Regions from separate parts of the Virgibacillus salidurans genome, predicted to be linked through region 1. Evidence: riboswitches for the same ligand, from Rfam matches in the RefSeq annotation. Region 1 holds a riboswitch; the other holds the start of a gene.
What was found. Region 1 has a riboswitch for FMN ahead of KFZ58_RS12040 (ECF transporter S component). Riboswitches for the same ligand answer to the same signal wherever they lie in the genome.
Positions count from the first base shown of each region.

Region 2: linked by a shared signal. The riboswitch ahead of ribD (bifunctional diaminohydroxyphosphoribosylaminopyrimidine deaminase/5-amino-6-(5-phosphoribosylamino)uracil reductase RibD) and the one ahead of KFZ58_RS12040 (ECF transporter S component) in region 1 are both predicted to bind FMN.

Region 1 is NZ_CP074373.1:2,324,006-2,340,070, forward strand. Features, by position in the region: gene KFZ58_RS11980 (FecCD family ABC transporter permease) at 1-376, shown strand, start outside; gene KFZ58_RS11985 (FecCD family ABC transporter permease) at 376-1,401, shown strand; gene KFZ58_RS11990 (NAD(P)/FAD-dependent oxidoreductase) at 1,425-2,438, shown strand; gene KFZ58_RS11995 (trans-sulfuration enzyme family protein) at 2,716-3,861, opposite strand; gene KFZ58_RS19370 (AMP-binding enzyme) at 4,095-4,547, opposite strand; partial or broken gene KFZ58_RS12000 (AMP-binding protein) at 4,587-5,566, opposite strand; gene menB (1,4-dihydroxy-2-naphthoyl-CoA synthase) at 5,632-6,450, opposite strand; gene menH (2-succinyl-6-hydroxy-2,4-cyclohexadiene-1-carboxylate synthase) at 6,475-7,284, opposite strand; partial or broken gene menD (2-succinyl-5-enolpyruvyl-6-hydroxy-3-cyclohexene-1-carboxylic-acid synthase) at 7,289-9,027, opposite strand; gene KFZ58_RS12020 (isochorismate synthase) at 9,030-10,418, opposite strand; gene KFZ58_RS12025 (1,4-dihydroxy-2-naphthoate polyprenyltransferase) at 10,585-11,520, shown strand; gene KFZ58_RS12030 (hotdog fold thioesterase) at 11,538-11,924, shown strand; gene KFZ58_RS12035 (TraR/DksA C4-type zinc finger protein) at 11,940-12,302, shown strand; gene KFZ58_RS12040 (ECF transporter S component) at 12,673-13,257, opposite strand; FMN riboswitch at 13,422-13,569, opposite strand; gene KFZ58_RS12045 (S8 family serine peptidase) at 13,700-16,065, opposite strand, start outside.
Region 2 is NZ_CP074373.1:924,649-940,713, reverse strand. Features, by position in the region: gene kynA (tryptophan 2,3-dioxygenase) at 1-836, shown strand, start outside; gene KFZ58_RS05045 (sodium-dependent transporter) at 920-2,257, shown strand; gene KFZ58_RS05040 (CoA-disulfide reductase) at 2,535-3,875, shown strand; gene KFZ58_RS05035 (hypothetical protein) at 4,426-5,097, opposite strand; gene KFZ58_RS05030 (C45 family autoproteolytic acyltransferase/hydrolase) at 5,322-6,374, opposite strand; gene KFZ58_RS05025 (hypothetical protein) at 6,457-7,026, opposite strand; gene KFZ58_RS05020 (ABC-F family ATP-binding cassette domain-containing protein) at 7,099-8,976, opposite strand; gene ribH (6,7-dimethyl-8-ribityllumazine synthase) at 9,302-9,772, opposite strand; gene KFZ58_RS05010 (bifunctional 3,4-dihydroxy-2-butanone-4-phosphate synthase/GTP cyclohydrolase II) at 9,791-10,996, opposite strand; gene ribE (riboflavin synthase) at 11,032-11,643, opposite strand; gene ribD (bifunctional diaminohydroxyphosphoribosylaminopyrimidine deaminase/5-amino-6-(5-phosphoribosylamino)uracil reductase RibD) at 11,624-12,739, opposite strand; FMN riboswitch at 12,900-13,045, opposite strand; gene KFZ58_RS04995 (DmpA family aminopeptidase) at 13,376-14,371, shown strand; gene KFZ58_RS04990 (DUF6933 domain-containing protein) at 14,384-14,947, opposite strand; gene KFZ58_RS04985 (reverse transcriptase-like protein) at 15,317-15,976, opposite strand.

The sequences.
Region 1 (16,065 bases):
ATTAATCATCTCTAAATCGATTACAGTACTTAGTCTAGGTGACGACATATCCACCGGGTTAGGTCAAAATAATCTCCTAACAAAAATACTGGGAATCTTCGCCGTACTTGTCTTAACAGGTGCAGCTGTTTCCATTGCCGGAGCAGTTGGTTTTGTCGGACTTATCATACCACATATTACACGCTTTATTATGGGAACGGATTATCGCTGGATCATACCATCAGCAGCCATATTCGGAGGGCTTTTACTTGTGCTATCTGATGTTGTGGCCAGGTTAATCAATGCTCCTTTTGAGACACCGGTAGGGGCCATTACTTCCCTCATTGGCGTTCCTTTCTTCCTTTACTTAGCCCGTGGAAGTGGAGGTGGAAAATAATGATTACAAATGCGCAAAACGCGAAACGAAAAAAATTTCTATGGATTATTGCATTGTTAATCACGCTTTTGATCATCATGTTTTTTATTAGTTTACGTACCGGTGTCATCCAAATTGCACCAGGTGAAGTTTTACAAACATTTATGAATAATGGGACGGATCGACAGGAACTTGTCCTGTTTGATTTTCGCTTACCAGGCATCCTGTTAGCATTATTAATAGGTGCAGGGCTTGCTGTATCTGGCGTTATCTTGCAGGGAGTCACCCAAAACGAACTTGCTGATCCGGGAATTTTGGGGATAAATACAGGTGCAGGGCTGGCTGTCGTGTTATTTTTATTCTTTTTCCAGGATAGCCTTGATACATCAGGGTCACTTTCTATTTTCATGATGCCTATCTTTGCATTAATAGGAGCAATGGGTGCGGCGCTGTTAATTTATGTATTGGCATGGAAACAAGGTGTTAATCCAATTCGACTCATTTTAGTAGGTATTGGTGTCAATGCAGGGTTTAGTGCTTTCCTTGTTATTTTCCAATTACAGATGGATCCACAGGATTTCAGACAAGCTACGGTTTGGCTGTCCGGGGATATATGGAATGCGAGCTGGACCTTTGTGGTAGCCTTATTACCTTGGATACTTATACTTATACCGATTGCACTGCATAAGGCAAACGCGTTAAATGTATTGAGCTTAGGGGATGAAGTAGCCTCAGGCTTAGGATCAAATGTAGAAAAAGAACGACGTTTATTGCTGCTGATTGCAGTTGCACTAGCAGGAGCATCAGTAGCAGCTGGCGGTGGAATTGCCTTTTTAGGACTAGTAGTTCCACACATCGCACGAAAAATAATTGGACCACTGCATCAGTATATTATCCCAATCTCGACACTGATTGGAGCATTACTCTTAATGGTGGCTGATACAATCGGCAAAAACATACTGGCTCCAACGGAAATCCCTGTTGGAATCATTGTATCTATCTTAAGTGCACCATACTTTATCTATTTATTGATGAAAACAAAGTAACACACATCAGGGAGGACGTTCTCATGTCAAACCAACTCGAATTATACGATGTCACAATCATAGGTGGAGGGCCTGTTGGATTGTTTACCGCCTTTTACAGCGGTATGCGGGAGATGAAAACAAAAATCATTGAATATTTACCATTCCTGGGCGGTAAAGTTCCCTATTTCTATCCGGAAAAAGTCATTCGAGATATCGGTGGAATACCTCAACTATCCGGCGAGCAATTAACCGAAAATCTGATTGAACAGGCAAAGACATTTGATCCGACAATTGTTTTAGGAGAACAGGTAACGGAAATGGAGAAACTGGAAGATGGAACCTTTCTGTTAGCAAGTAGTAATGGAGCTAAGCATCATACAAAGACAATTATTTTGGCTACAGGGTTTGGCACATTGAGATCCGTCAAATTAGATATCCCAGAGGCAGGAGAATATGAAGAAAAAAGCCTGTATTACACCATCCGAAAGCTTGATCATTTTAAAGGAGAACATGTGCTTATTTCCGGCGGCGGAAATTCAGCAGTTGATTGGGCGAATGAGCTGGAATCCATTGCAGAAAAAGTTACACTAGTCTACCGTAAGCCAACATTTTCCGGAATAGAAAGCAATGTGACAAAAATGATGAACTCTTCTGTTGACGTTTTTCAGCCATATGGATTAACTGAAGTAAAGGGAGAGAACGGACAGGTTTCCAGTGCTATGATTAAACATATCGATACACAGAAACAAAAAGAAATTCCAATCGATACAATCATTGTAAATCATGGATTTCATATTGATCTAGGACCTATCGAACAGTGGAGCATGGAAATGGATAGTGGTTCTATTCAGGTAGATGAGCAGATGTCTACATCCATCCCCGGTATATTTGCTGTCGGTGATATAGCGAGCTTTCCCGGTAAATTGAATTTAATAGCCGGCGGTTTTAATGAAGGGCCGATTGCTGTTAACAATGCGAAGCTGTATCTATCACCGAAAGCTCAGCTGGAAACGATATACTCTACGAATTATGAACCATTGATAAAAGAGGATTAGACTAAAAGAGCGGTACAGACATGACTAATCTGTACCGCTCTTTGTTATTCAGCAAGCACGCCTGTTTATGAAACACTATCTTCTCCGTTTTAATGAAGCATACTCCCAATCACTCGCAGGAAATGCAAACATGGCACTATATTACCTGTTGCTTTCCGCTATCAAACTTCAACTAAACATGCCTAGTAAAACATTATGGTTACGGTTTACTATTTCGGCCAAAAGCTTAACGACTTCTTACAAGCGCTTGCCTCCACTTTAATTCCAGAACTATTAGCTATGACAGAACAGATTCCTTTAATGCATGTTCAAAGGCGGCGATAATATCTGCTACATCCTCTATTCCTACCGAAATCCGTACTAGCCCTTCTGTGATGCCAAGCTCCTTCCTGGAAGCTTCAGGAACAGCACGATGCGAAGTGAATAGTGGATATGAAACAGATGTCTCCACACCTGCCAACGTAGGAACTATTTTTATCCAGTCTAACGATTTGAAAAAATCAACTACATTACATTTCCCGGTGATATCAATTGTGACGATCGCTCCGTTTCCTTTCGATGACACATTCTCGGGATAATAAACTTTTTTTACAGCTTTGTTTTCTTTTAATGCACTGGCTAGGCTCTGAGCGTTCTTGGCATGACGCTCCATTCTTACGCTTAAAGTCTTTAACCCACGGCAAGCAAGCCATGCTTCAAAAGGACTCAAATTACTGCCTAAATTAACTACTTTTGATTTCGCTTTAGCAATCAGGTCTCCCCTACCGACTAGCACGCCTGCAGTAACATCACTATGCCCGCCAATGTATTTCGTTGCACTATGCACAACCAAATCAGCGCCCTCTTCAAATGGCGTACAGAAATAAGGGGTTGCGAATGTATTGTCAATCATTGTGTAAAGATTGTGGTTCTTCGCAATAGTAACTAGTGCAGACAAATCTTCCACACGCAGTAATGGGTTCGTTATAGACTCCGAATAAATCAGTGTAGTGGTAGATTTAATACTTTCAGAAATTGCTTTCTGGCTAGTAAAATCAACAAATGTAACCTCAACCCCAAAATCCGGCAATTCATTTGCTAACAATTCATATGTACCTCCATAGATATCCTTAGATGCAACAATATGGTCACCATGTTTCGCGACACTCAATATTCCTGCTAAAATCGCCGACAATCCTGAAGAAGTCGCCACACCATGCGGGGCGGCTTCCAACTGTGCAATTGCTTCGCCTAATTCATCCGGATTTGGATTACCAACCCGGGTGTACAAATAATCATTCTTCCCGTTAAAAAAATCTTCTATGTCATCAAGATCGGTAAACTTGAAGGCAGAGGTCTGATAGATTGGAGTTACCTTACTTGTAAATGATTTCTTTTCTTTATTGGATAGATGAACTGCCCGCGTGTCAAAATTTGTTGTCATATTATCTCTCCCTTAGCCTATTACATAATAATACTATCTACTTTAACGAATCAAAAAGAAAAATCCAACATACGGATCCTATTCTTTATTTACGTGTTCTCAGCATAATTAAGTATTCTTATTAATAATTAAATTATAACATATTTAAAGATAATACTTGTTACCGTAATCAGTATCAAAAACAAACCCCTTGAAGATTTGTAGAGGTTTGTTTTTACAAAAATTTATGAAGATCACTTGGTGCGTTCTTTTCTATTTACCATTTTTTCCAACTTCAACAAACTTTCCCTAACCAATTTATTGGAAGCGTTTCTTGGTAGCTGATCGATAAAATAGATTTGCTTCGGAATTTTATATTTAGCCAAATATTTCGCCGCATAATCGAAGACCTCTTCTTCAGTTACGGCACTATTTTTCACGATAAACGCCAGGGGGGTCTGACCCCATGTATCATCTTTTTTTCCAACGACACCAACTTCTTTGATTTGCCCCATTCCTGATAGTACACTTTCCACTTCAGATGGATAAATATTTTCCCCACCGGAAATTATTAAGTCATTTCTTCGGTCAGCTACATATAAAAAACCATCCACATCAAGGTAACCTAGATCTCCTGTAGCCAGCCAGCCATTTGACAGTGCTTTCTCAGTTGCTTCTTGTTTATTAAAATACCCTCTCGTCACCATCGGCCCTTTTACATAAATTTCTCCGACTGGATCGTCATCCTTATTATCGATCTTTAATTGTGCCGGAACTAACGGCTTTCCTGCTGAGCCTAATTTTTGTAAAGCATCTTCAGGACTTAATGTTACAATTTGCGAGGCCGTTTCTGTCATGCCATAGGACTGAAAAACAGGGATATTGCGTTCTTTTGCTTCTTCCAGCAGTGGTTTTGGTGCTGGGCCCCTCCGAGAAGCATGCAGCGGAATGAGGACGGATAGCTATCCTCTCCAAGTCGTGTAACAAGACGTTGTAGCATGACGGTAACAACGGAAACAATCGTTACATCCTTTGTAGTGATTGCTTCATGAACGTTATTTTCATCAAATTTTTCCAGTAAATAAACAGGCATTCCATATATGACACTACGTATGAAAATCGAAAGGCCACTAACATGAAAAATGGGCAACGCAGCCAGCCATTTGTCTTTAGCATTTATGCCTAGATTCAAGGCAGAGCCTATGGCACTCCACCAGTGATTCCCATAGGTGTGGATAACCCCTTTTGGAAATCCTGTTGTTCCTGATGTATAAATAATGGTAAATGGATCATCCAAATAGATTTCCTCTTGCAGATTGAGTTCACTTTCCGGCAGTCTGTCTATTTCTGAAAATGTCTTCACAGGGACAGAGAATCCCATTTCAGTTGCTTTGGAACCATCGTTAGTTAATAGGCTTGAAACCTCTCCATCACTAAGTTGATAGTTTAATTCCTCTTCCGTTAATTTTATATTCAACATCACAGAAACAGCACCAAGATAGCTTAATGCATGAATAGCAACAACCATCGATATATTATTCGTGGAAAAAATACCAACATGCGAGCCCTTCGTTACTCCTATACCCGCCAATTTCTTCGCGAAGCTCTGGCTTTTTTCCTTTAGTTCCAAAAAGGTAATGGCATCTCCATCTACGGTCTCAATTGCTAGTTGATTCGGTGCGAGATTTGCTTGTTTGTTTAACCAGTGCGGAATCGTTTCCGACATCTGTCATTCCTCCTACAGATAAAAACCTTTGCTTCGATGAGCAAAGGTTTTTTCTTAAAAATCAATCACGGAAAGCGTGGAAACTGCTTGAAATCCGGTTTTCTTTTTTCTTTAAAAGCGTCTCTTCCTTCTTTTGCTTCATCAGTTGTATAATAAAGAAGTGTTGCATCTCCACCCATTTGCTGCAGGCCGGCTAGTCCATCCGTATCTGCATTGAACGATGCTTTCAGGAAGCGTAGTGCAGTTGGTGATTTTTCCAACATTTCCTCACACCATTGCAAGGTCTCTTCTTCTAATTTATCCAGTGGAACAACTGTATTTACCAATCCCATATCATATGCTTCTTCTGCACTGTATTGACGGCAGAGGTACCAAATTTCACGAGCACGTTTATGGCCAACCATGCGTGCCAATAATCCAGCACCATACCCTGCATCAAAACTTCCTACTTTAGGACCCGTTTGACCAAATACGGCATTATCTGCTGCGATTGTTAAATCACAAACAACATGCAATACATGTCCGCCGCCGATAGCATAACCGGAAACCATTGCTACAACAGGTTTCGGTATGGTGCGGATTAAGCGTTGTAAGTCAAGCACATTTAAACGAGGAACCTGATCCTCCCCAACATAGCCACCATGTCCACGAACTGACTGGTCACCACCAGAACAAAATGCTTTATCTCCAGCTCCGGCTAAAATAATGACACCAATAGATGAATCGTCACGTGCGTCAGCAAAAGCATCAATCATTTCATTTACTGTCAGTGGTGTAAATGCATTACGCTTTTCCGGACGGTTCATCGTCACCTTTGCAATTCCGTCCTGTTTTTCATAAATAATTTCCTCATACTCTTTTACTTGCTCCCATTGTACTGCCATGAATAAATCCTCCTTGTGTAATAATTATTCGTTTTGAAAAATAAATTCCCCTACCAGTTTACCAAAAATTTTAGGTTGTTCCACGTGAATTGCATGTCCCGCATTTTCGATGATCTCCAAATTACTTGCACCAAGGCGTTTTTCCATCATTTTATTGATCACAAAAAATTTTTCATCATATGTACCGGCAATTAATAAAACCGGTTTGCTGAATTGTTCCATCTCATTCCACCTGGAGGCTTGAGACCCTGTTCCCATGTGTCGAAGCGATTGCGTGAGCCCTTGTGCTGATTGAGCTAATCGTTCTTGTCGGATTTCCGCTTGCACGTGTTTCGGCAACGCTTTTTGCGTTTGAAACAGTTGGATATTTTCCCAGAAATCAACAAAGGATGCCACACCTTCATTTTCTATTTTTTGTGCAAGCTGTTCGTCTTTCTCCACTCGCTGATCGCGTTCTTGCTTTGTGTCTAAACCGGGCGATGCACTTTCTAGAATTAACGATTGGACGAGTTCCGGGTAGGCAATAGCAAAAGATAAAGCTGTTCTGCCACCCATCGAATAACCAAGCAAATGAAATTTTTCAAGCTGCAAATACCGAAATAATGCCCTTAAATCAGCGCAACATGCTTCCATTGTTCTGGGCGATGGTGTTTTTGTCTGTCCGTGACCAGGTAAATCAATGGTAATAATTCGTAGTTCATCTTTCCAGTTTGCAATAAAATCAGCCCAAGTGGACATGCTCCCTGTAAACCCGTGCAGCATGACGACAGGTGGATTGCCGGGTTCCCCATGGATTTCATACCAATAGGAAGCATCATTAATTGAAAAAAACAATCGGTCATTCCCCCTTCATGAGGAGTTCTTGCTCAATTGCGTGCCATTTCTCGCGGTGCCAATCCACATTTGTGGTTCTTTCTGTTTGCACCTCAACGACAGATAACCCCAGTTTTTCGTAGCTTGCTGTAAGTGCATCTTTTAGTTCAGATTTATGTCGGGCGACAGTGTGTGTGCCGCCATACATGGCAACTGCCTGTCCTAAATCGATATCAACAGGAGTACCAAATAATGCTTCAAAATGCTTTTGATCATTGGCTTGGCCTAAGAAGGAAAAGATTCCACCCCCGTTATTATTGATTAATAGGATGGTGAGATTAAGCTTGTAATGTTTTGCCGCAAGTAAGCCATTCATATCATGGAAAAATGATAAGTCTCCAAGCAGTAATGTTGTTGGTTTCCCGGTAGCTGCCGCACCAAGCCCGCTTGATACCATTCCATCAATTCCGTTAGCACCCCGATTAGCCAGTATAGAAATGTTCTTTTCCGTTGTCATGAAAAAGGTATCCACATCTCTAACTGCCATGCTGTTTCCAACATATAGGCTGCTGTTATCAGGAATAGTATCTATCATTCCGCTTACAGCCTCTCCCTCGGTAATCTGCGTTTCAATTCCATCCAGCAAGTGTTTCTTCGCCGTATGATTCATTTCCTGCCAAGTTTTCAGCCAGTCTTTATTAAAATGCCTGACAGGCGATTTCGTGATAAGATCCTCGCATAGCGAGTTCGGGTCTGCGAAAATAAATTCGGTTGCATTACCTGTAGGTTCCCTGTACCCTGCATCATTTTCCACAATGAATTGCATCGCGTCCTTATGCTGTTTCACGTAGAAAAGATAGGGCTTGGAAACAGGCATTGCGCCAAAGCGAAGTATAAAGTCTGGCTTCAGCTGTTTGCGAATTGTTTCGCTTCTTAAGATTGCATCATATCCTTCAATAATATGCGTCTTATCATGTTCACCTGCCCTCAGCTGGGACAAGGGTCTGCAAGAATAGGCAAACCCCACGCTTCCGCAAGATTCGTAATGGCTTCTGCAAGATTCGCATCCACTTGCGGACCGCAAACAATAAGCCCCTTTTCCTTGCTTTGAAATTTTTCCAGCAGTTGATTTACATCATCTTCTAGCAATCGTTTCATACCGGCAAATGTTGGATTATAGGATTGAACTCTCTGATCTCCCCAAATATTTTCCAATGAAAAATCAGGGCTAAGTGGTTCCCGAAATGGAAAGTTCAAATGGACAGGACCGGGGTTTCCTTCCTTAGCCTTGTAAACAGATCGTGCTGCTTTACTCCTTACATACCCAAGCATGGCCGGGGAAGCCTCAGGCAGCGCCATTTCGTTAAACCATTTCACATAGTCCCCGTATAACTTCATCTGTTCAATGGCTTGTGGTGCACCGACATCACGCAATTCATGGGGCCGATCTGCAGTGAGAACGATTAGGGGTACTCTGCTATAGTACGCTTCTACAATGGCAGGGAAATAATTAGCAGCCGCTGTACCGGAAGTACATACAAGCGCAACCGGACGTTTTGTTGCTTTGGCAATGCCTAGCGCAAAGAAGGCGGCTGATCGCTCATCAAGGATGATCCACTCTTTCATTTGTTCATGTTCCGCAAACGTTAATGCGAGTGGTGTCGATCTGGATCCCGGTGAAATAACCGTGTCTGTAACTTGGTTTTTGGTAAGTTCATCTACAAAATTAGCTGTATAGCGTGTTAAAACTTCTGTATGATTCATCTTTATTCTCCTAGAACAGAAAGCATTGGTTTAAATTTAATCATTGTTTCTTCATATTCTGCCTCCAGATTGGAATCTTTGACAATTCCTCCCCCGGCAAATAATGAGGCTTCATCTCCTTGTATAAGCCCGGAACGGATCGCAACAGCAAATTCACCGTTTTGATTACTATCCAACCAGCCAATAGGCGCGCCGTACCAGCCCCGGTCCAGTAACTCATGGTCTCTGATAAATGCCAATGATTCCTTGCGCGGTGTACCCCCAAGTGCAGGTGTAGGATGAAGTTGTTTAATAATATCAAAAATGCTATACCCGTTTTTCAGACGAGCTGTTACCGGTGTATACAAATGTTGTAAATTATTTAGTGGGTAAATAACCGGCGCTTCCGGTATATCAACTTTCGTGCAATAATGAGTCATTGCTTGTTTAATCATTCTTACAACAAAGTCATGTTCCTGACGATTTTTTTCATCATGAAGCAATTCCTGGCTTATTTTTACATCTTCCTCTTTTGTTTTCCCTCTTGGTGCAGTACCAGCCAGACATGTCGATAAAAGGTGATCCCCTTCAAGTTTCACTAATCGCTCTGGGGTTGCGCCAACGAAGCAATCAGCCCCTTTTTCAAAGGCAAAAATATAACTGTTGGCTTGTTTATCCATTAATTTTTCTAAAATGGTGGCAATATCTGCTTGCTTTTCGAATTTTAAGCGCATCTCCCTTGCAAGGACGATTTTATCGGCTTTATTTGCTCGAATTTCTTCTCTTGCCTGCCGGACAGTTTCTTTCCATTTGTCTGGTTCAATCTCTATTTTTTCTTTTAGATTTAAATGGTTAGAAGGATTTGCCGTATATCTAAAGAGTTCAGACTCCATTTGATTTACTTGCGTTGCAAGCTGAGCTGGATGGTCCTCTCTAGTTACTTTCACATTGATTGTAAAATAATAGGCATTATTATGTTTCGTTAACATAAATTCCGGCACGGTAAATTGGCTGGGATTGAATTTTTTCCATAGATCGGTTTGTTCTTTTTGCGGATCAAATGCCATTCCTCCCAGTGCCGTAATCCCGGTACCTGCTTGCTTATATGGATTATGAATGATTGCTTTAGCTAATATATTATTCCATAACGCTTCCGTTTCTTCAAAGCGAGAGTCAGCGCCTGTAGTAATTTCATGTGCATTGCCAATACCAACAACATAAAAATCATCTTCGGTACTTGTCCAGAAAATACGGTTTTTATGAAGCTGCTTAGCCTCTTCAAAAAAACGAAGCGGATTCGTTTCTGTTATTTTTTTTGTCACACTGACGAGTTGAAAATCCTCATTTGATTGCAATTCTTCAATTGCTTTATTTAGTAAATCTTCTATTGGTTGTTCCTTTGTTTCAATCATCTGATAAACCTCCGTTAAACTTACGATGGCGAACTTTATCTCTATTTTATTCTCTTTTTGTCTGTTTCTCAAGGAAAGGGACTATTTTTCTACATTTCGACAATTGACACGCTTTAACAATTTCCTTATATTAATGATATTGATATATTTCAGGGGGAAACATCCAATGCAATCAACAGATAAAGTAAATGTAAAGCAAGCTTTGAATGAAAAAGATGGATTTCAAGTTTGGTGGCGCCTCATGCGGCCACATACATTAACAGCTTCATTTGTCCCGGTTTTTGTCGGTTCCATGCTTGCTTTTACAGAGGGTTCTATAAATATATTCGTATTTCTTGCGATGTTGGTGGCATCCATGCTTATCCAAGCCGCCACAAATATGTTTAATGAATATTATGACTTTGTTCGCGGCCTGGATACGAAAGACTCTGTCGGTATCGGGGGGACAATTGTACGGGACGGCATCAAACCGAAAAAGATATTAAATTTAGCATTCGTGTTCTTTGGTATTGCGGGTGTACTTGGCATTTATATATGCATCGCATCCAGCTGGTGGGTAGCAGTCATTGGTTTAGTATGTATGATAATCGGTTATTTATATACAGGAGGACCTTATCCAATCGCATACACACCGTTTGGTGAACTTTTTTCCGGATTTCTAATGGGAACCGTCATTATAGGCATTAGTTATTTCATCCAAACACAATCAGTAACTGCAAATGTTATCTGGGTATCCATCCCTGTAGCTATCTTCATTGGATGTATTATGTTATCAAATAACATCCGTGACCTGGATGGTGACAAAGAAAACGGCCGTAAAACAATCGCCATTTTACTTGGTAGGAAAAATGCGGTTAATTTCCTGGCAGCATTATTTATCACGTCTTATGCTCTAACAGCAATTTACATTATAACAGGAATACTGCCATTATGGTCGCTTATCACATTTATCAGTATTATAAAAGCAATAGACGTAATTAAAAAATTCCGCGGCAAAACACAGCCACTCGAAATGATGCCTGCGATGGCCGCCACAGGAAAAACAAATACATTCTATGGATTTTTACTTGGTCTATCCTTATTAATTAGTGCGGTTATTTAACAGAGGAGACATTTTTAATGACATTAGAAAACACGCTAATAGAAGCACTCGGAATTGAAGTAGTATCCCTGGATAAAAATTTGGTTGTCCTGAGTATGCCTGTTGATAAGCGAACACATCAACCAGCGGGGTTTTTGCATGGTGGTGCAAGTGCAGCCCTCGCAGAGACCGCTGCCAGCATCGGTGCAAATGCACATGTCGACACGCAAGAATCAAGTATATTCGGCATCGAAATTAACGCAAATCATATAAAAAGCAAACGGGACGGTGTCGTAACAGCGAAGGCTACCCCGCTTCATACAGGTAAAACAACAATGGTATGGGATATAAAAATAATAGATGAACTTGGGTATCTTATATCAGTATCAAGATGTACGATAGGAGTCGTTCCAAGACGGAAATAAAGAAAGGTGATTCGTATGTCCAAACACAAGGAACTGACAGATGAAAAAATAAAGTATTTCAAAAAACGCCTACAAGGACTGAAAGAAGAAAATGAAGAGAAGCTTGAATCAAATAAAGGTACTAACCCGAACGATGAGACACAAGAGCTGGCAGACTATGATAATCATCCGGGAGATATAGGTACAGAACAATTTGAACAACAGCGTGACGTGGGACTCAACCTCGTTCGAGAAGATCGCCTGCAGGACATCAATGATGCACTGGAACGCATTGAAAACGGCACGTACGGCTTAAGTGAAAAATCAGGAAAACCAATACCACTGGAACGCTTGGAAGCACAGCCAGAAGCACGGAACCTAGTCGAGGAAGAAAAATAATGTGGAGTCCGCCCCTTTTGAAAGGGGGCGGGCTTTGTTTATGGTGAGATTACTAACTCGTGATCTTGATTACCGAAATCCTAGAAAAGCTGCCAGAATGATCGTCAACCTAGAGTGAACCCTGGCAACCAAAATCTGAGAAAGAAGTATAAACGGTCGTTATAAGGGTTCATGACGACGTTGAACACATTTTATTCGGGTTAACGGGGGTCATCAACGGCTTATGGCGACGTTGAAGGCATTTCATTCGGTTTAACGGTAGCCATGAACGGCTCATGACCGGTCCATGACGACCGAAAATATATATACGGATGAATCACTACAAAAAAATAAAGCCAACCCTCAACGGATTAGCTTTACCCTATTTATCCTATACCAACTTCGCTTGCTGTTGTTCTATCCAACTTCGCATTTTCACAAATAAGGGAACAAAAAGCAACCCTATAACAACGCCTTTTATAATATTAAATGGCAGAACACCTGCAATGACGGATATCCATTTTACCTGTTCTGTCATCTCCCAGCCCATGAACCATGCATATGCCGGTAAAACGAAAAAGTAATTTAATACGCTCATCCCAACAGCCATAACAATTGTCCCGGTTACCAATCCCGAAACGACACTTTTTACACCTTTGAATTTGTGATAAAGCATGGAGACAGGTACAACAAACATAAGACCTGCTAAGAAATTTGCAGCAACCCCTATCGGATCACCAGCTCCGGAAACAAGTAAGTAAAGAACATTCTTAATAGCTACGACAATAACACCAGCCACTGGTGAAAATATGAATCCCGCAATTAATGCTGGTACATCACTAAAATCAATTTTTAAATAAGCAGGTAAAAATGGTAAAGGGAAATTCAAGAAAAACAGTACGAGTGAAATGGTCCCCAGTAATGCTAGAATAATAAGTTTTAAAAGCTTTGATGACTGCTCACCTTTCGTTTGCATCATCTTCTCCTCCTTCATCTTAAATCGATTCCTATCTCGTTCGATGAAGGATAAGCCTTTCTCCTATAAAAAAATACACATAAAAACCCTAAAGCCTAATGGGGCTTTAGGGTGGTAGATTATTCATAGAAAAATTAAAGCGCATCATGCACTATAATTTGGCTCGACATCTTCTCCCATCCAGACTGTACTGTCGGTCCCGGAGTTTCACCAGGTCAACCACGCCGCAAAATGCGTTGTGGGTCACGGACTTAGAGCTCATATAAGCTCCTCACCGTCGGTCGGGAATTTCACCCTGCCCCGAAGATATGGAATCGATTATTTTATTGTTAATTGTATTATACACGATTTCACCTCATTTGCAAATAAATTATCTCAGGTTAAAAAGAAAAGGTGCAGAAGCTCATCACTTCTACACCTTCAATTTTGCATAATCTAATCTTCACTCAGCATTAATAAATAATTTACCTTCCGCCTGCTGACGCGTTTCGTTACCAAAGTCATCCACGATTTTCACTTCAATAACAGCGCCTTCAGCCTCGATATTTGTTCCTGTCCACCATCCTTCGTAATGGCCTTCTGACGTTTCCATCATCGGAAGCTCTGTTGCATTGGCAACACTGCTTCGCTCATTTGTTAGTGGCATATGGATAAAGAATGTAGCTCTTTGCCCTGGCTCACTATCAAATTCGATATTCACACTTTCACCTGCATTGATATATACATCTTCCGTTGGTGTTAGGTTATCGATTTCAGGTGCCGTGAAGTCCACGTCAATGGTAACAGATTCTGTTTGACTATTTCCTGCTAAATCCGTTGCAACAACTTCGATTTCGTTTTCTCCGTTGTCCAGCAAAATTCGCTTGGAATAGCTTCCATCCGAAACATCTGCTGCTTGACCGTTCACTTCCACATAATCAAGGTTGGCATCTGAAACAGTTCCTTCCACAGTCACTGTTTCCCGATTTGATTTTTCCCCGTCTTCCGGATTATCAATCGTTAATTCAGGTGATTCGGTATCCAGCATGACTGTAACAGGATCAGATTCCCCTACGGAAGCTCCATCAAGTAAGGATACTGCTGTAAGTTCATTTTCACCTTCTATTAAGTCTGCTGGTATTGCAAATTCACCATTATCTCCAACTTCCTCTGTTCCAGCTTCTTCTCCGTTATTTAACAATTGAACGGTAGTTGTAGGAGAAGCGGTACCCTCTACAGTTAGCTCTGTTTCATTTGTGATAAGGTCCTCTGCCGGTGAAGTAATAACAGGTTCCTCCGCCTCATAACTGACACGAGCACGGATCATATAGTTTCCTTCAATAGCAGGAGACTGTGACCATGCTCCACCAACTAATTGATAGCTGCGCTCGGCATTTGGACTACTTTCATCAGTTGCTAGCCCAGGAGCTCCTGTATTAGGCTGTGTTTGGATATACACCATATAGAAATCTCCATCCACCGTAATGCTGTGCTCGGACAAGTCAACGACTGTCCATTCATTCACATCACGTATAGCTTCAGCTTCTATTGGACCGGCAATTTTCTCACCGGGTTGTCCATTTGCACCTGATGCATCCCATACTTCTACTGCAAATTCGGTGCCACCAGGGACAGGGAATTCCGCGTCCCAGAACTTAAATACACCATCTGTTACGACAGCGGATTCTTCACCCTCCGGCAGGGACATTTTCACTGCCCAGCCATTACCTGTATCATAGAAAGCACGTGCATTTTCAGCGGTTCCGTCATCATATCCTATTTCTCCACCAGGTACAGTGTAGAATGGCTCAAGTGCAACATCTGCTTCTGCGTCCTCTTCCAGGTTAACTTCAACCTCTGTTGCATGATAACCGCCTGCTAAAACACGTAATGTGTACGTACCTTCATATGCAGATAGAACGTAATTCCCGTCTGCATCCGTTTCTACAGGTTCAATGTTTGCATCTTCTACAACAAGAACCGTAGCACCTTCTATCGGTTCACCTGTTGCCACATCCGTAACTGTTCCACTTACGGAATACTGATCGATTTCTTCTAATGTGAAATTCGCCTCAGTCGTTTCCTCATCCTCAATTGTTACGGCTTGTTCATCCGAATGGAATCCATAAGATTCAGCTTTTACTGTGAATTCCCCTGCAGCATGAAGTAAGGAATAGGTTCCATCTGCTGGATCTGTATTTACGGATCGACCGGTTTCAAGCACACTCACTTGAGCGCCTATAGGTAAAACAGCCGGATTAACTGCTTCTTCCTCAGCCGGTGGATTTTCCTTAGGCAATACTGGTGCAATACTCGCCGGATTCACGTTCTCTTTCAAGGCCGCTTTACCATCATTTTCTTTTTCTACCCCAAGTTCATTATTCGTCATTTTTAGCGCATTCATGGCCGGATGACCGTTCAGTAATCCGATGGAATTGCCGTTACCAGGAGCGACCCCTAATGATACAGTATCACTTTCTGGCTCCTCAGATAGCGCTACATCATCAATATACCAACCATCTCTAGTGACACTAAGGTCAGAGGTGAAATTGAAACCAATATAAATTCGCTCGCCACTATAATCGGATAAGTCTACTTCTGCACTTTCCCAACCATCTGTTAAACCTTGCATTCTAGTAAGCTGTGTCCATTCCTCTTGATCCGTTGATATAAAAACATGGCCAAAATCATACGCATTGCCTGATTCATAGGCTTCTAAATCATGCCATTGTTCAAACTGCAAGTATGAATCCCCTTCCGGCAGATCAATTGGCGGCATCACAAGTGTTGCATTTGCGTTACTATCATATTGACCATCCAGATTGGTTG
Region 2 (16,065 bases), 1.4 Mb from region 1:
ATACTAGTGATACATTTAAATCAGAAGAAGGCATCCATACTGACTTCATTGAAAAAATGACCTATGGCGACTATCTGCAGCTTGATACTTTATTATCGAGTCAAAAAAGGTTATCCGGCCATCATGATGAAATGTTATTCATTATCATTCATCATGTCAGCGAGCTTTGGCTCAAACTAACCATTCATGAAATACAGGGTGCCATCACTGCTATTCAACAAGGTGATCTGCAAGCTTCCTTTAAAATGCTGGCACGTGTTTCTAATATCCAACGACAGATGATTCAAGCATGGGACGTTTTATCAACGTTGACTCCAGCAGAATACATGGAATTCCGTGGGAAATTAGGCAATGCATCTGGCTTTCAGTCCTATCAATACAGACTTGTAGAATTTGTACTTGGCTATAAAACATCTTTTATCCTGAAGATCTATGAAAAGGATCCAGAGATTTATGCCATGTTAGAAAAGGCATACCAATCCCCAGGGCTTTATGATGTTGCAATTGAAACACTGGCTGGAGTTGGCTTTCCGATTAATGAAGCCATTTTAAAGCGTGATTTTTCAAAAACATATGAGAAGGATGCATCTGTTGAACAGGCCTGGCTTACTGTTTATAAAAACGTCGATCAATACTGGGAACTATACCAGTTGGCAGAAAAACTGGTGGATATTGAAGATTCATTTCAGCAATGGCGCTTTAAACATATGAAAACCGTAGAACGAATTATCGGCCATAAAACGGGAACTGGCGGGTCTTCTGGCGTTGGCTATTTAAAGAACGTACTGGACCATTATTTTTTCCCGGAATTATGGGATATTCGAACAGAAATGTAGAAGTAAGACTTGACTTCTAGTCGAAAGGTCAATAAAATTTGTCCAACAAATCAAAAAAGGTATATCAGAAAGGAAGTCGTACAATGCCAGCTAAAAACGATCAATGGGCCACAAAGCTTGGCTTTATTTTATCATCCGCAGGGGCTGCAATCGGCCTTGGTGCTATATGGAAGTTCCCTTATATGACGGGAATGAACGGTGGCGGTGCTTTTTTCCTGCTATTTATTTTATTTACGGTTATTATTGGACTGCCTATTTTACTTGCCGAATTCATTATCGGCAGAGGATCACAAAAGGAAGCGGTCAGTGCCTATAAAACGCTTGCACCTAAAAGTGGCTGGTCATCCATTATCGGACGCTGGGGTGTTGTCGGTGCATTCCTCCTTATGTCCTTCTATAGTGTGGTAGGCGGCTGGGTGTTAATTTACAGCGCTATGTCCATTCCTGGGATGGTCATTCAGGACAACACCGATTATGAAGCATTATTTGCGACGATTACTGGAAATCCGTTGATCGTGATTTTCGGTCTCGCGTTATTTATAATCATTAACATAATCGTTGTTTCATTTGGGATCAAAAATGGGATTGAGAAGGCAAGTAAAGTATTAATGCCCTTATTATTTGTCTTTTTCATTATTCTCGTCATTCGTGCGTTAACCTTTGAAGGTGCTATGGGAGGATTATCATTTTTCCTGCAGCCGGACTTTTCACAAATTACTGGTGAAGGTGTTCTGTATGCACTTGGGCAATCCTTTTTTTCCTTAGCTGTCGGATTCTCGGTGATGGTCACCTACAGCTCTTATTTAAATAAAGATATCAGTCTTCCAATGTCCGCAGGGTCTGTGTCGATTATGAACATATTCGTTTCACTGCTAGCCGGTTTAGCTATATTCCCTGTTGTATTCGCGTTTGGGCTTGAACCAACGGAAGGACCTGGATTACTGTTCATGGTTTTACCGGAGGCTTTTGCACAGATGCCATTTGGTGAGGTCTTCCTAAGTCTGTTTCTTTTGTTATTCTTATTTGCGATACTGACATCGTCATTCAGCATGCTGGAAATTATCACTTCTGCTTTCACAGAAAAAAAACAACGATCTCGAAGAAAAGTCGCTGCCGTAGCTGGTATGATTGTTTTTATTGCAGGAATCCCAGCAGCATTGTCATCAAATGTCTTAGCGGATTTTACCATTTTCGGTTTAACCGTATTTGACGCAACTGACTATCTCGTAAGTAACATCCTGCTTCCTGGTGGCTGTTTACTAATTGCTTTATTCATTGGCTTTAGAATGGATAAAACACTTATAAAAGAGGAGTTTTCCTATAGTAATAAATTATCTCCCGGACTTTATCAAGTATGGTTTCAGATTATGCGATGGGTCGTTCCTGCTACGATTATAATCGTTTTCTTGGGATCAATGTAGGAAGGATATTTTCGTAAGTATTGTTGCTTTAAATCTACCTGCGGGAGCTAAAGGCCTAGGTGAGACTCCGTAGTGCGCCAACACAAGGAGGCTCACCAGCCGCCCTAAGGTGCGCGTAGTGTATTTCCGTAGCGGTATACTACGTCGCATTCTTATCAAAAGCAACAATTTTTTAGAAAACAGCCTATAGAAAAGATGTCGGATTGGTGGAAATTGGCGGTAGAGTCGATTTCCTTTATTTGGTATAAATACTACGTTAGAATAAGGAGCGAATTAGATGGCACAAAAAATTTTAATTGTCGGTGGAGTTGGCGGTGGAGCAACTGTTGCGGCTCAAATTCGCAGGAATGATAAGGAATCTGAAATTATTATGTTTGATAAAGGTGATCATATCTCTTTCTCTAATTGCGGGATGCCCTATTATATTGGAAAAGTCGTCGAAAGTAGAGATGATTTATTAATACCTGCATCTACATTTAGTGAAAAATATGATGTCACAATAAGAACAGGATCTGAAGTTACAAGTATTGACCGCCAAAACAAACAAATTCAGGTAAGAAATGAATCAGATATATACAAAGAAACTTATGACAAACTAATCCTAGCACCAGGCGCATCAGCCGTCGTTCCAAACGTGACAGGAAGAAATGAAGCTTGTATATTTTCCTTGCATACGGTTCCAGACATGGATGAAATACACAATTATATCAAAACTAATCAGCCAAAGACCGCAGCAATCATCGGAGCTGGTTTTATTGGTTTGGAAATGGTCGAAAATCTGCATGCCTTAGGATTGGATTGTACGATCATTGATAGATCTGACCAGGTAATGAAATCAGTCGATAAAAATATGGCTGCTATCATTGAAGACCACCTAAACGAAAAAGGTGTTAAGCTAATTTTAGACGATGGGCTGGCCGGCTATTCTAATGAAGGGAAAACGATCCAGCTTAACAGCGGAAATTCCTTACATGCAGATATGACAATCATGGCAACAGGAGTTAAACCAAATACGCGTCTTGCTATTGATGCATCCTTAAAACTCGGAAATACAGGCGCCATCTCTGTAAGTGAATACATGCAGACGACTGATCCGGATATTTATGCGTTAGGTGATGCTGTTGAAACAAAGGATTTAATTGCACAAACACCAAGACATACAGCTCTTGCATGGCCGGCACACAGACAAGCTTTTATTATCGCCAGTCATCTCAGTGGTGAAAACATTCCATATAAAGGGACGCTCGGATCGTCTATTTTAAAGGTGTTTGACCTAACCGTTGGAGCAACAGGACATAACAGTGCCACTTTGAAAAATTTAGGGTATACATTTAAAGAAGCTACATTACAATCTTATTCTCATGCCGGATACTATCCCGGATCTGATAAGCTCTGGTTGAAAATTTTATTTAATGATAAAACAGGAAGTCTATATGGAGCGCATGTCGTCGGATTTGACGGGGTCGATAAACGGCTTGCAGTGCTGACAACAGCCATCACAGCCAAACTAACTGCAAGGGATCTGCCTGAATTGGAACTTGCCTACGCACCTCCTTATTCTAGTCCAAAGGATCCTGTTAATGTTCTTGGTTATAAAGCATCAGCGATGATTGATTGAACAAAATCGTTAAAAAGTTGGTTTAATCAATCAAGACTGTTTTCTAAATTGTGGCTTTTGACACAAAAGATATAAAAGACGACATAATGAAAATTCTAATGATAGTTGGGTGCTTAGACTTCGCTCCGGAAACACATTTCGCGCACCTTAGGGCGGCTGGTGAGCCCCCTCGTGCTACGCACTCCGGGTCTCGCCTAGGCCTTTCCTCCCGCAGGAGTCTACATGTGTTTCCTCCGCTGAGTGTTCCGGTTTTTGCCGCTAAATTGCATTAGTAATCAGTATTCAAACCATCTCACCAGTTCGGGTCAGCGAAGGGCGGTGACTCCTGCGGGAATAGCACGTGTCCGAAGACCTGAGAGTGGTTTTCTCGAGGGGCTGAGGCCGTGCCCGCGGAAAGCATCCGCCCTTCGCTGACCCGAACGGTGATTATAGCAAACAGTAACTGCTTCGTCTTCTACATCAACTACGAAGATTTTAAATACCAACCATACTTACGAAAAGAGCCTAAATCAAAAATCCCAGCCGTAAATTTCAGCTGGGATTTCATTGCTTATAAATCTTCTTCAAAACGGTACACAAGTGTAAAATTATTTTCATCCAGTAGCTCTGCAACATGGACACGGACTCCATGTCCAAATACAACTTCATCCTCTGTCATTGCAACAATCATTGCTTTTGTATCATTTCTGACATCAATATAGATATCGCCTACTACCGGTTTTAATGTATTATCTTTCTCTGATAAATAAGTAATGGACTCATCTTCAATTTGCTGTGCTTCCGGCACCAGGTTTTTATCACGATAGGCAATTTCCTGGCTGGCATCTGACTTTCCAGGAACCATAACAACATATTCACTATGTTTTACACCATTATCTTTTGTTGTGACTACATTTCCATCTTCAATACTCTCTACTTTCTCAATCTCATTAAGGGAGTAATGATCCAGAAAATCCGGCGTTGGTTTTATGATTAGAATATAATCACCTGGCTCTGGCCTCAAATCTTTATTAATTGTATACCGCTTTCCATAAAAGATAAATGTGTCATTATGCTGAGGTCTATACAATTCAATGTCAGCAGCTCTTGTCAAAAATTGCTGCATATCCTTCAATCGATATAGATGAATCGATTTTCTAAACACGGGTTTTACAGAATACACTTTGTGCAATTCATTATTATAAAACACAAATTGCCCTTTTCTTACCTGATAAAGTTTCATTAAATTACCTCCTATATAACCTTGTAATTTTATAACTGCATTTATTAGAAAACTTGGTTGCCACCAAGCCTTTCGGTGACAGCCTTAGTTGCAATATGCAGTAAGAAATATGGATATACTTTTATTACTGCTGAAAATGAAGTTCTGCATATAGATAGTTTCCCTTACTAGTATACGTTTTAAACCTTAAAATAATCAGAAATCAGTTCAATTTATCCGAAAGCCTATCGTACAACTTCATCCATGTGTCCGAATGCCAGATCAGTATCAACCTCACCTAAGATGCGCGTTGTTGTAATTCGCTCCCCACGAAGCCACCTGTCAAAATCAAAAATAACCGGCTTACGGTCACCACCTAAAGCAAACCATGCTTTCCGTTGCTTCGGAAAATAAGCAGATGTATGAATAGTTCCTGCCCAGTTCTTATATTTATCGGAAAAAATACCTCTATCTGTATCATTCATCATCCGAAATGCTTGGTATTCGTCCGTAGCCTTGCTTTGCTGCTGCCTGATAGCTTCTACTCGTTTATATGAATCATCTAAATGATGACGATTTTCTTCTTTTAATACTTCGAAGTGATTGGTACAGACATTTGACTGACGAACTTCCACTCCTCTTGGTGTCGCTTCAATGACATATGTTTCCTCGTTTTCATCTAATACGACATAACTGAATGAGTGGCGATGCGGTATTTCCTTCAGGAGCGAAATTGCCTCAAAAACATTAGCGCAGTTTTCCAGGATCATTCGCCCAATCATGTTACAGATAAACCCCTCACCAGGTTTCCTCCGGTGGATAAAATTATAGCCCATCGCGAGCCCTTTCTCATTCATCCCGTCCATCCGCCCTGTAATCCGCTGGGATGGACCGATAACAGCATAGCCCTGATCCTTCGGTTGAAAAATCGTATAACGTCCCTCATATGTTCTTGGATGAAAATCATAATTTCGAATCATATAATTAGAGTCTGTGAAAATAGAACATCCACTCTTAACATAGTCAAGCCGATATCCACCAAATTCTTTTAAAACCTCTTCCATCGGCATTTGCAGGCCATCCTGAAGGCCGATAAGCTCATCCCAAATCCCCGGAGCAAACGGTAAAATCGCTCGTTTTACTTCATTCTCACTAATGGAAAAACGCTGCTTTCTGATTTGCCATTGCTTCCTACGATTTGTAATTGTAATAGAACCCTTTAATAATTCCCCCTGCATATAGCCAAAATCATAGTGACTTCCTCGAAATTGGATAATATCGCTATATATATGTTGCATGAATTAATCCCTCATCTTTTCATTTTCTACCCTTAGTTTACTCGATATGGAAGAAAAATGAAATAAAGATTTTCACAAAAGATTATATTTTTCTTTTCGTCTTCTTTATTTTAAAGAAAAGCCTTGTCATCCACAGAGCGAGGAACGCAACTACTATGTCAATAAGGAATAAATAAAATAGATTCATGCCATTATGCATTCGCAGTAAGTCCACGATCATTGAAATTCCACCAAACCCACATCCAAAAATGAAGGAAGCGACAATAGCATAAAGGTAAAAATTTTTACCCTTATTGGTACAATATTGATACAGCAGCATGAAAGTTACTGGAAGTACAACGGCCGTTACCGTGACCCCAGCAGGAATGAACCCGGTCAGGGTGTGGGGATGGCTGAGATAATTTTGTGCGGTTAAAAAATTATCCACATTTGACCACAGCACATGTACCGTGTAACCATAAAAGGAAATTTCGAATAACCTTTCTCTGTCGATTGCGAAGTAGAGGATAATAAATGGTATCACAACACTTGCCAGGTTAAACCAAAAAAACCATGTGCTCATATCCGAATAGAGGTTCCAGTAATTAGAATAAGCATCACTAAGTTGTTCCCTCAATTCATAAATTCGTTGATACATTTGGGCTTCACTCATTGGTTAGACCACCTAAATAAGATGCTATACTATAGCTTGTATCTATAACACCAATCTTATTCAGGTAGTATATTATTTGTTTTCCAACTCCTCCACCATCAGTGAAAGTTCTTCCCAACGCTCCATCTTAGCCTCAAGTTCCGCTTCTGTCTTCTCCTGCTCGGCAAATAACTCCTGAACTTTTTCCGAATTACTGCCTGCATCTATAATCTCTTGCTGTAATTCTTCTACTCTTTCTTCCAACTCCATGATCTGATCCTCAATTTGGTTCCATTCTTTTTGCTCATGGTACGAGAGCTTTTTCTTCTGTTTTTTTGGCCGCTGCTCTACTTTATCAGGTTTCGCTTGCTTCTCTGAAACCTCATGGACTTCCTCTAAATACGCACTATAGTTTCCAAAAAAGCGTTTTACTTCCCCACCACCTGTAAACACGAGCAACTGATCCACAACCCGATCCAAGAAGTAACGATCATGGGACACCGTAATCACCACGCCAGGGAATTGATCCAAATAATCTTCCAGTACACTTAATGTAGTAGTATCCAGATCATTTGTTGGTTCATCCAAAAATAGTACATTCGGTTCCGTCATTAGCACTTTAAGCAAATACAAGCGCCGTTTTTCCCCGCCGGAAAGCCTGCGAATATAGGTCCACTGCTCCGGTCTAGAAAATAAAAATCGCTCCAGCATCTGCTCCGCCGTAATCACTGACTGATCTTTTGTATGAACGACTTCAGCAACCTCTTTAATATAATCAATCACCCGCATGTTACCGTCGAGTTCTTCCTCACCTTGTGTATAATAGCCGATTTTAACGGTTTCCCCTATGTTGACTTCACCTAGATCAGGCCTTATCCGCTCCGCCATTATATTAAGCAACGTCGTTTTCCCGGAACCATTTGGCCCAACAATTCCGATACGATCATGCGGTACAACTAGATGACTGAAATCCCTCAATAGCTTCTTACTGTCATAGGCTTTTTCAATATCCTCTAATTCAATGACTTGTTTTCCTAAACGGGTGGACCCTACCTGAAAATCTACATCCTGCTTTTTTGTATCAAAGGTAGTCTTCTTCATTTCAGAAACACGGTCAACTCTCGCCTTTTGTTTTGTCCCTCTAGCTTTTACGCCGCGTTTTAACCAGGCAATTTCACGTTTTAATGTGTTTTGATGCTTCTGTTTGTTACGCTCTTCCAGTTCTTCACGCTCTGCCTTTTTTTCTAAAAACACTTCATAATTACCTTCATAGATATATAAATTTCCCTTATCCAACTCAAAAATCCGATTGGTTACCCGATTTAAAAAATATCTATCATGGGTAACGAGCAATAGCGATCCTTTATACCCTTGCAAAAATTTCTCCAGCCACTCGACCGTTTCATTATCCAAATGGTTGGTCGGCTCATCCAGTATTAATAAATTCGCTGGCTGAATGAGGGCTTTTGCTATTGCCACACGTTTTTTCTGTCCTCCAGAAAGCTCCGTGACATTTTTATCAAAATCTGTTATTCCTAATTTTGTCAGTACTGTTTTTGCGGTGGTATTCGCTTCCCAAGCTTCATGCTCGTCCATTTTTTGCTGCATTTTAAGTAGTTGGGACTGTACGTCGTCACTACCTGGGTTATTTTGCAAGCGTTGCAGCGCTCGCTCATAGCCACGCATGACCTGCATAATGGCAGAATCCCCATAATAAATTTGTTCAATCACCGTTAAGCTCCCATCAAGCTCCGGGTCCTGAGGCAGATATTCAATATGATAATCTTTTGGATGCTTAATCGTTCCTTTCTCCGGTGCATCTACACCAGCTATTGCTTTTAAAAAGCTGGACTTTCCCGTACCATTGACACCGATGAGACCAATGCGTTCCTGCTCGGTAATCGTGCATGAAATGTCGTTAAATAATATCTTTTCACCATATGATTTATATAAATTTTCAATGTTAAGCATATGCTAACCCTTCCTCACGCTTTTTCAGCAGCTATTCTGTATTGTTCCTTTTATTACTGATCCACGTTTTAACGATGATAACGAGTAAAAACAGAAGCCAAGACGTAACAATATAAAATATGGCTTGACTCATCGTATTCATATCAGAAAAAAAGAAAGCCATCCCTGTCCAAATAACAGCTATGATGATAAATTGTGTAACTAATAGTTTGATGGTAAACGCCCCCGTTCATAAATAGCCTTCCTACTAGTTTATCGTACTCATAGCTGATTTTCCATCTAAAAAGCCGAGAAAGCTGAACGCAGTCGCTTTCCCGGCTTTCTATTATTCCTCGATTACTTTTATGAGGTTTGCCATTTCAATCGCAGACACTGCTGCTTCTGCTCCTTTGTTTCCAGCCTTGGTTCCTGCACGTTCCACTGCTTGTTCAATCGTTTCTGTTGTGAGGATCCCAAAGATTACCGGCTTTCCGGATTGGACAGATGCATTGGATACACCCTTGGCAGCTTCATTACATACATAATCAAAATGCGGCGTTGAGCCTCGAATCACCGTACCTAGCGTAATCACTGCATCATAAGCTGGATTGTTTGCCATTTTCCCGGCAATTAAAGGGATCTCAAATGCACCGGGAACCCATGCGATATCTATATTATCATCCGTTACCCCATGTCTTTTCAATGTGCCAACTGCACCCTCCAGTAATTTACCAGTGATAAATTCATTAAATCTCGCTACAACAATTCCTATTTTCAAATCACTGCCTACCAGATTTCCTTCAAGTGTTCTTCCCATTAGAATCTTCTCCCTCTATTAGTGATGAAATGATAGTAAATGCCCTAATTTAACATATTTCGTTTTCATGTAGCTTTCATTTTCTTCCCGCATATTTGTTTGTATAGGAAGACGTGACTGCATCGTTATTCCAAACGACTCCAGTGCCTTTATTTTTTCAGGGTTATTGGTTAAAAGGTGGATATTTTTCACTCCCAAATCCTTTAAAATTTGTGCACTAAAATCATATTTTCGCAAATCCGGAGCAAATCCCAGCTGTTCATTGGCTTCCACCGTATCGAACCCTTCATCCTGCAGTTTGTATGCACGAAGTTTATTGATCAGTCCAATACCACGGCCCTCTTGTCGCATATAAATTAAAACGCCACGTCCAGCTTCTTCAATTTCCGCCAGTGCTTGATGGAGCTGCGGGCCACAATCACAGCGATGGGATCCAAAGACATCTCCTGTAAGACACTCGGAATGAATCCGCGTCAAAATTGCATCATCTGAATTAGAATCAATGTCTCCTTTTACTAACGCAATATGTTCTTTATCATCCAGGTCATTTGTATAACCAAATATTTTAAATGTCCCGAATTCAGTTGGTAAAATTGTTTCTACTTCCCGCTTAATATGACTTGATTTATTTTTTCGATAGTCGATTAGTGCTTCAATGGTTATTATTTTCAAGTCGAATGTTTCCGCCATATTCTTTAGTTCAGGAACCCTTGCCATCTCGCCATCATCTTTAATTATTTCACAAATGACACCTGAAGGAAATGCCCCGCTTAATGATGCTAAATCAACCGAAGCTTCCGTATGCCCAGGTCGCCTCAAGACCCCGCCCTCTTTTGCAATCAATGGGAAAACATGTCCCGGTTGTTTAAAATCTGTTACCTCCACATCTGGATTAACGAGCGCTTGAATGGTTTGAGACCGCTCTTTTGCACTAATTCCTGTTGTTGAATCTTTGTGATCAACAGATACAGTAAAGGCTGTGCCAAATGGATCTGTACTCTGACTAGTCATTAGAGGCAACCCTATTTTATCAGCTAAATCTGCTTTAATCGATGTACACACTAATCCTTTTGCATGTGTAATCATAAAGTTAATCATTTCTGGTGTCACATGTTGAGACAGCGCAACTAAGTCACCTTCGTTTTCTCTATTCTCATCATCTACAACGATAACCGGCTTTCCTGCTTTTAAATCTGAAACTGCCTCTTCGATTGTATGAAACATAAGCTTCCCTTCCTTCGCGTAATAGCAATTCTTGGTTAATTTTCACTGTTTTGCTTTTGTTGCTCCAGCATCTGTTGCATATATTTAGCGAGCATATCACACTCGATATTAACGGTATCCCCTTTATTTTTTTCACCTAGGACAGTTTCTGAGACGGTATGTGGGATTAGGGAAATCGTAAATGTATTCTCCTCCACATGAAAAACAGTCAAACTGATTCCGTCCACAGCTACTGATCCTTTTTTTATGAAAAATGGGGCAAGTTCTTTAGCGATTTGAACATCATAATAAACCGCATTCTCTTGTCTTTCCTTCCGAATAATCTTTCCCTTGCCATCAATATGACCGGAAACAAAATGACCACCAAATCTGCCATTTGCCGCCATGGATCTTTCCAAATTCACCTTGGATCCTGGCTTTAATGCACTCAGAGAAGTGGATTTGATTGTCTCAGGCATGACATCCACTTGAAAATTTTCCGAATTATAATCCGTAACAGTTAGACAGATGCCATTAACCGCTATGCTGTCCCCTGAGTTTACGTCCGATATAACGCTGTCAGAGCCAATTTTCAGCTTAACTGCCTGATCAGATACATGTTCCATACTTTTCATGGTGCCCATTTCTTCAATTATTCCTGTAAACATCTGATACTTCCTTTCTCGGTTCAGCGATAACTTTAATATCTTCACCAATCATTACAACTTGTTTGATAGTCAAACCTAGAACTTCAGCAATGTGTTGAAATCCTTCGCCTGTAAATGATGTTGGTGCATCTTTTCCGCCAATTAACTTTGGCGCCATATACATAACAAACTGATTAATTCGTTGTTTTTTTAAAAAAGAGCCATTAACCTCAGATCCGCCTTCTACATATACAGACATAACTTTTCTCTCACCCAGAATCCCAAGCACCGTATCTATATCGATCTGTTCCTCGTCAAGCTGAATAACATCCACCTGAGGCTTTTTCAAAAAAGGAGCCTTTTCTTGTTCTATTACATTTCTTCCGGTAAAAATCCACGTTGGGGCTTCATTATCAGTAATAATAGTAGCATCCAATGGCGTTCTTAAGTTGGTGTCCAAAATGATGCGTACCGGGTTTTTCCCGCTATTGGGAAGTCTTGTAGTAAGCTTGGGATTATCTGCAATTACGGTGTTGACACCTACTAAAATTGCGTCATGCTTATGCCGGTAATGATGTACATCAAGCCTAGCTTCTTCACCGGTTATCCATTTGCTATCACCAGTTTTTGTCGCTGTCTTTCCATCCAGGCTGACAGCAGATTTTACTGTTACAAACGGTGTCTTGGTTTTGGTATAATGGAAAAATACTGCATTTACTTCTTCAGCTTCATTTCCCAATACACCAAGATCTACTTGTATATTAGCATTAAGAAGCTTTTCAATACCTTGACCTGCCACCTTTTCATTTGGATCCGCTACCGCAATAACTGCCCGTTCTATACCTTTTTCTACAATCAGATCAGCACATGGCGGGGTTTTACCATGGTGGGAGCATGGTTCAAGCGTGACATATATCGTTGCACCTTTCGTTTTATCCCCAGCCATTTCGAGTGCATGCACTTCTGCATGAGCTTCCCCTGCTTTTAAGTGAGCACCAAGCCCAATGATATCCCCGTCTTTCACAACAACTGCGCCGACTGGGGGATTCGGGCTCGTTTGCGCTGAAACTCCGCGGGCTAGGTCTAGCGCGTATCGCATATAATCTTCGTCATTCAAATAATCACTCCTCACGATTAAAAGGCCTCTGAATTCGCTTCAGAGGCCTGGGTTAGAATTTTTATCAACAAGTTTTAAAAAAAGTATATCTAAAAATGATACATGGACAGAATAATGAAAACCATGCATTGTTCGATTAGAAACATACTCGCTGCTTAAAAAATTCCTTCTCCCATCCAGACTATAACTGTCGGTTCCGGAGTTTCACCAGATCCACCGCTTGGTTTTCATAACCATACGGGTCGCGGACTAAGAATTGATTTCATCACCGCCGATTGGGAATTTCACCCGACCCCGAAGGAATATTGCGTATTTGATTTTCTATAGTATAGCACTGACTTCTGGGAAAATGCAAAAATAGCGTTTGAGTGAATGTTTATTTGCTGGGTTAATCGACAGTTGGTGCGAGATGGTAGTTCGGCATTTATCAGCGTTTCGGACTGTTTTTTCAGCGGAACCTCATACTTTATCAGCTTTTCGGGGACTTTTATCAGCGGTTGATGGCATTTTATCGGCTGTTCACGACTTTTTATCAGCGTTTCCCGGTTTATTCCTGCAAAAAGTGTAAATACTTCACGGCATTTTGGTATAATAACATTTACCAAACACAGACAAGCTAGAAAAGGAGCTCAACCTATGCCTCTCCCAAAAGGAAAATCCAATTGCATTACAGATGTCCAGGATGTGAAAGTAGGACACGTCACATTATATGAAAAAATCGATGAAGTAACTACAATCTGCACAGGCGTCACCGCTATCCTTCCACATAAAGGCAATCTTTTCAATCAGAAAACTCGTGCAGCCAGTGCAGTGCTCAACGGTTATGGAAAAACGACAGGTCTCGTCCAAATGGAAGAACTGGGTCTATTGGAATCGCCAATCATGTTAACAAACACATTTAGTGTTGGAGCAGTATGGCAAGGTACCCTGCAGTACATGATTGACGAAAATAAGGAAATTGGTGATTCAACAAGTACAATCAATCTCGTTGTAGGCGAGTGTAATGACAGCTATCTAAATTCCATTCGGCATCAGGCAATCAAGCCCAAACATGCCGTTCAAGCTATTAAAAGCGCAACAAACAAGCCTGCCTTAGAAGGTGCTATTGGAGCCGGCAAAGGGATGGTCTGCTTTGGCTATAAAGGCGGAATCGGAACAGCTTCACGTGAAGTAACTGCTGCAGGGGAAAACTACACAGTTGGCTGCCTCGTTTTGAGTAATTTTGGCAAAAGGGAGCAGGCACTATTTGCGGATTGGAACAAACTCGAAATGAACACACCTGATGGCTCCATTATGATGATCATTGCAACAGATGCACCCCTTTACGACCGCCAATTAAAGCGGCTAGCGAAGCGTTGTACAACTGGACTCGCACGCACGGGAAGCCATATGGATAACGGCAGTGGCGACATTGCTATAGCATTTTCTACTGCTAACAGGTATTCCCATAACAGAAATACCGCTGTAGAGTCTCTGAACTTTATTCGTGATGACCACACAATAATGAACCAATTGTTTCAGGCGGTTACCGAAACAACGGAAGAAGCAATTATCAGCTCACTTAAACATGCCGAAACGACAGAAGGCAGAAATGGACGGGTTGTGGAGAAAGCTCCATTACAGAAGGATTGACATTTTGCTCCGTCAATCCTCCACGTTTTTCATTCCATTTTTCATCGCGTCCAGCGAATGACTCTCAGGCAATTGGAGAAATGGAACTTTATTATTTCTCCGGTTGGTTTTATCCAAATCAGGTGGCTGTATTTCATCCGCTTCCCACATATGCTTTGTAATTAAAATCGTATCATTTATCTGGGAAATGATATTACGCATGCTGGTAGGTGCATAATTCACCGAATCACATTGTTCCATATATTTATCCACTACTTTCGTGTCAAAACCATCTGCCAGCAAATTCTTCCTGATCCCGTTTTTCATCAGTTCATCAAATTTCATAAAATCTTTCTTAACCAAACCGCCCAGAATAAAGTTATATCGGGATTTATTATTCATGACCAACACATATTTCCTTCTTTTATAGAGGAACATATGCGCATGCCAGGAATATAGCAGATCATTGTCCACTAACTGATCTTTGGATGTTTTTATATTTAATTGTTCAGCGAGCTTTTTGGTTACTTGAAGTAGTAGCATACCTGTCACCTCATTTATATTTTGTCTTTTCAACGTATTCGTAGACAGTTTCATTCTAGCAAAGGGATCCCCAATGCGCAAAACAACACAATTACAGTGGTCATAAGCTTATTTCTGCATCGTAATATTCCCATTATTCGTAGTCAATTTAATCTCGTTATCACCATTTCCAATTACGGTATCCAAGTCGGATTCTCCAAAAATATTGATAGGGTGAATAATGAGAAAGTAATTATTAAGCCTACATAAGAACCCCAAGCGATGGTAAAACGGAGTTAGCTGTGAAAGATGATGATAACATGTTATTCATTGAAACTGGGATGCAAAAAGAGAAACTATTCCAGTTTTTTACTTGGGGAGGTGCGATGACGCTCGCAGTATATCTCCCAGACATAAAAATAACCCCTATGAGTAGGGGCATTCTTAGTAGTCGATTTCTTTCGTGCTTATTATTTCAATTTCTTTTAAAGCTTGAGATGCGAGATGATCTGCTTCACGATTCTTTTTCCGGGAAACAAGTTCATATGCAGCTTCTATTCCTAATTGAGCAATTTTATTTTCAATCCGATCCGCCCATTTGGCTAACTCCTTCTCATAACAGGGCCAATCTTCTTTTAACTGATTAATAACGACTTGAGAATCACCAACTACCGTAACGGGCAAATGATGGACGCCAAGAAGCTCTAACTCTTTTATAGCAAGATGCAGGGCAGCGTATTCTGCCTCGTTATTCGTATCGAGTTCCTCCACCAAGGCATTTTTTCGCAGTCGAAATGATTTTTTGTTCTGTTCATAATAGATCGCACAGCCAAGCCCTGATTTTCTCGTTTCCAGATCAAAGCCACCATCAAAGAAAACTGTAACATTATGTGGTTCTGTTTTGATTTCCTCCAGCTGCTTCTTTAATTGCTTAAAATTCCACGTGGTTTCCCTCGTATCGATGAACTGTATATTTTTCATGCGGCCTGTTTTTTCCAGATCTTCAGCAAATAATAAAGCCTTTGGGGCATACATTTGGTCTGAAGTAAAGGCTGTTTCTGCTCCTTTTGGTGTTTGGTAGGTTATTTCGATTCTGACTTGCATGCTGATGCCTCCGTTCTGAATTTATGAGAAGGAGTTCTTTTTGATTATAGTATTACCGTTTGTTGAATAATATACAGGTTGAACCGCAG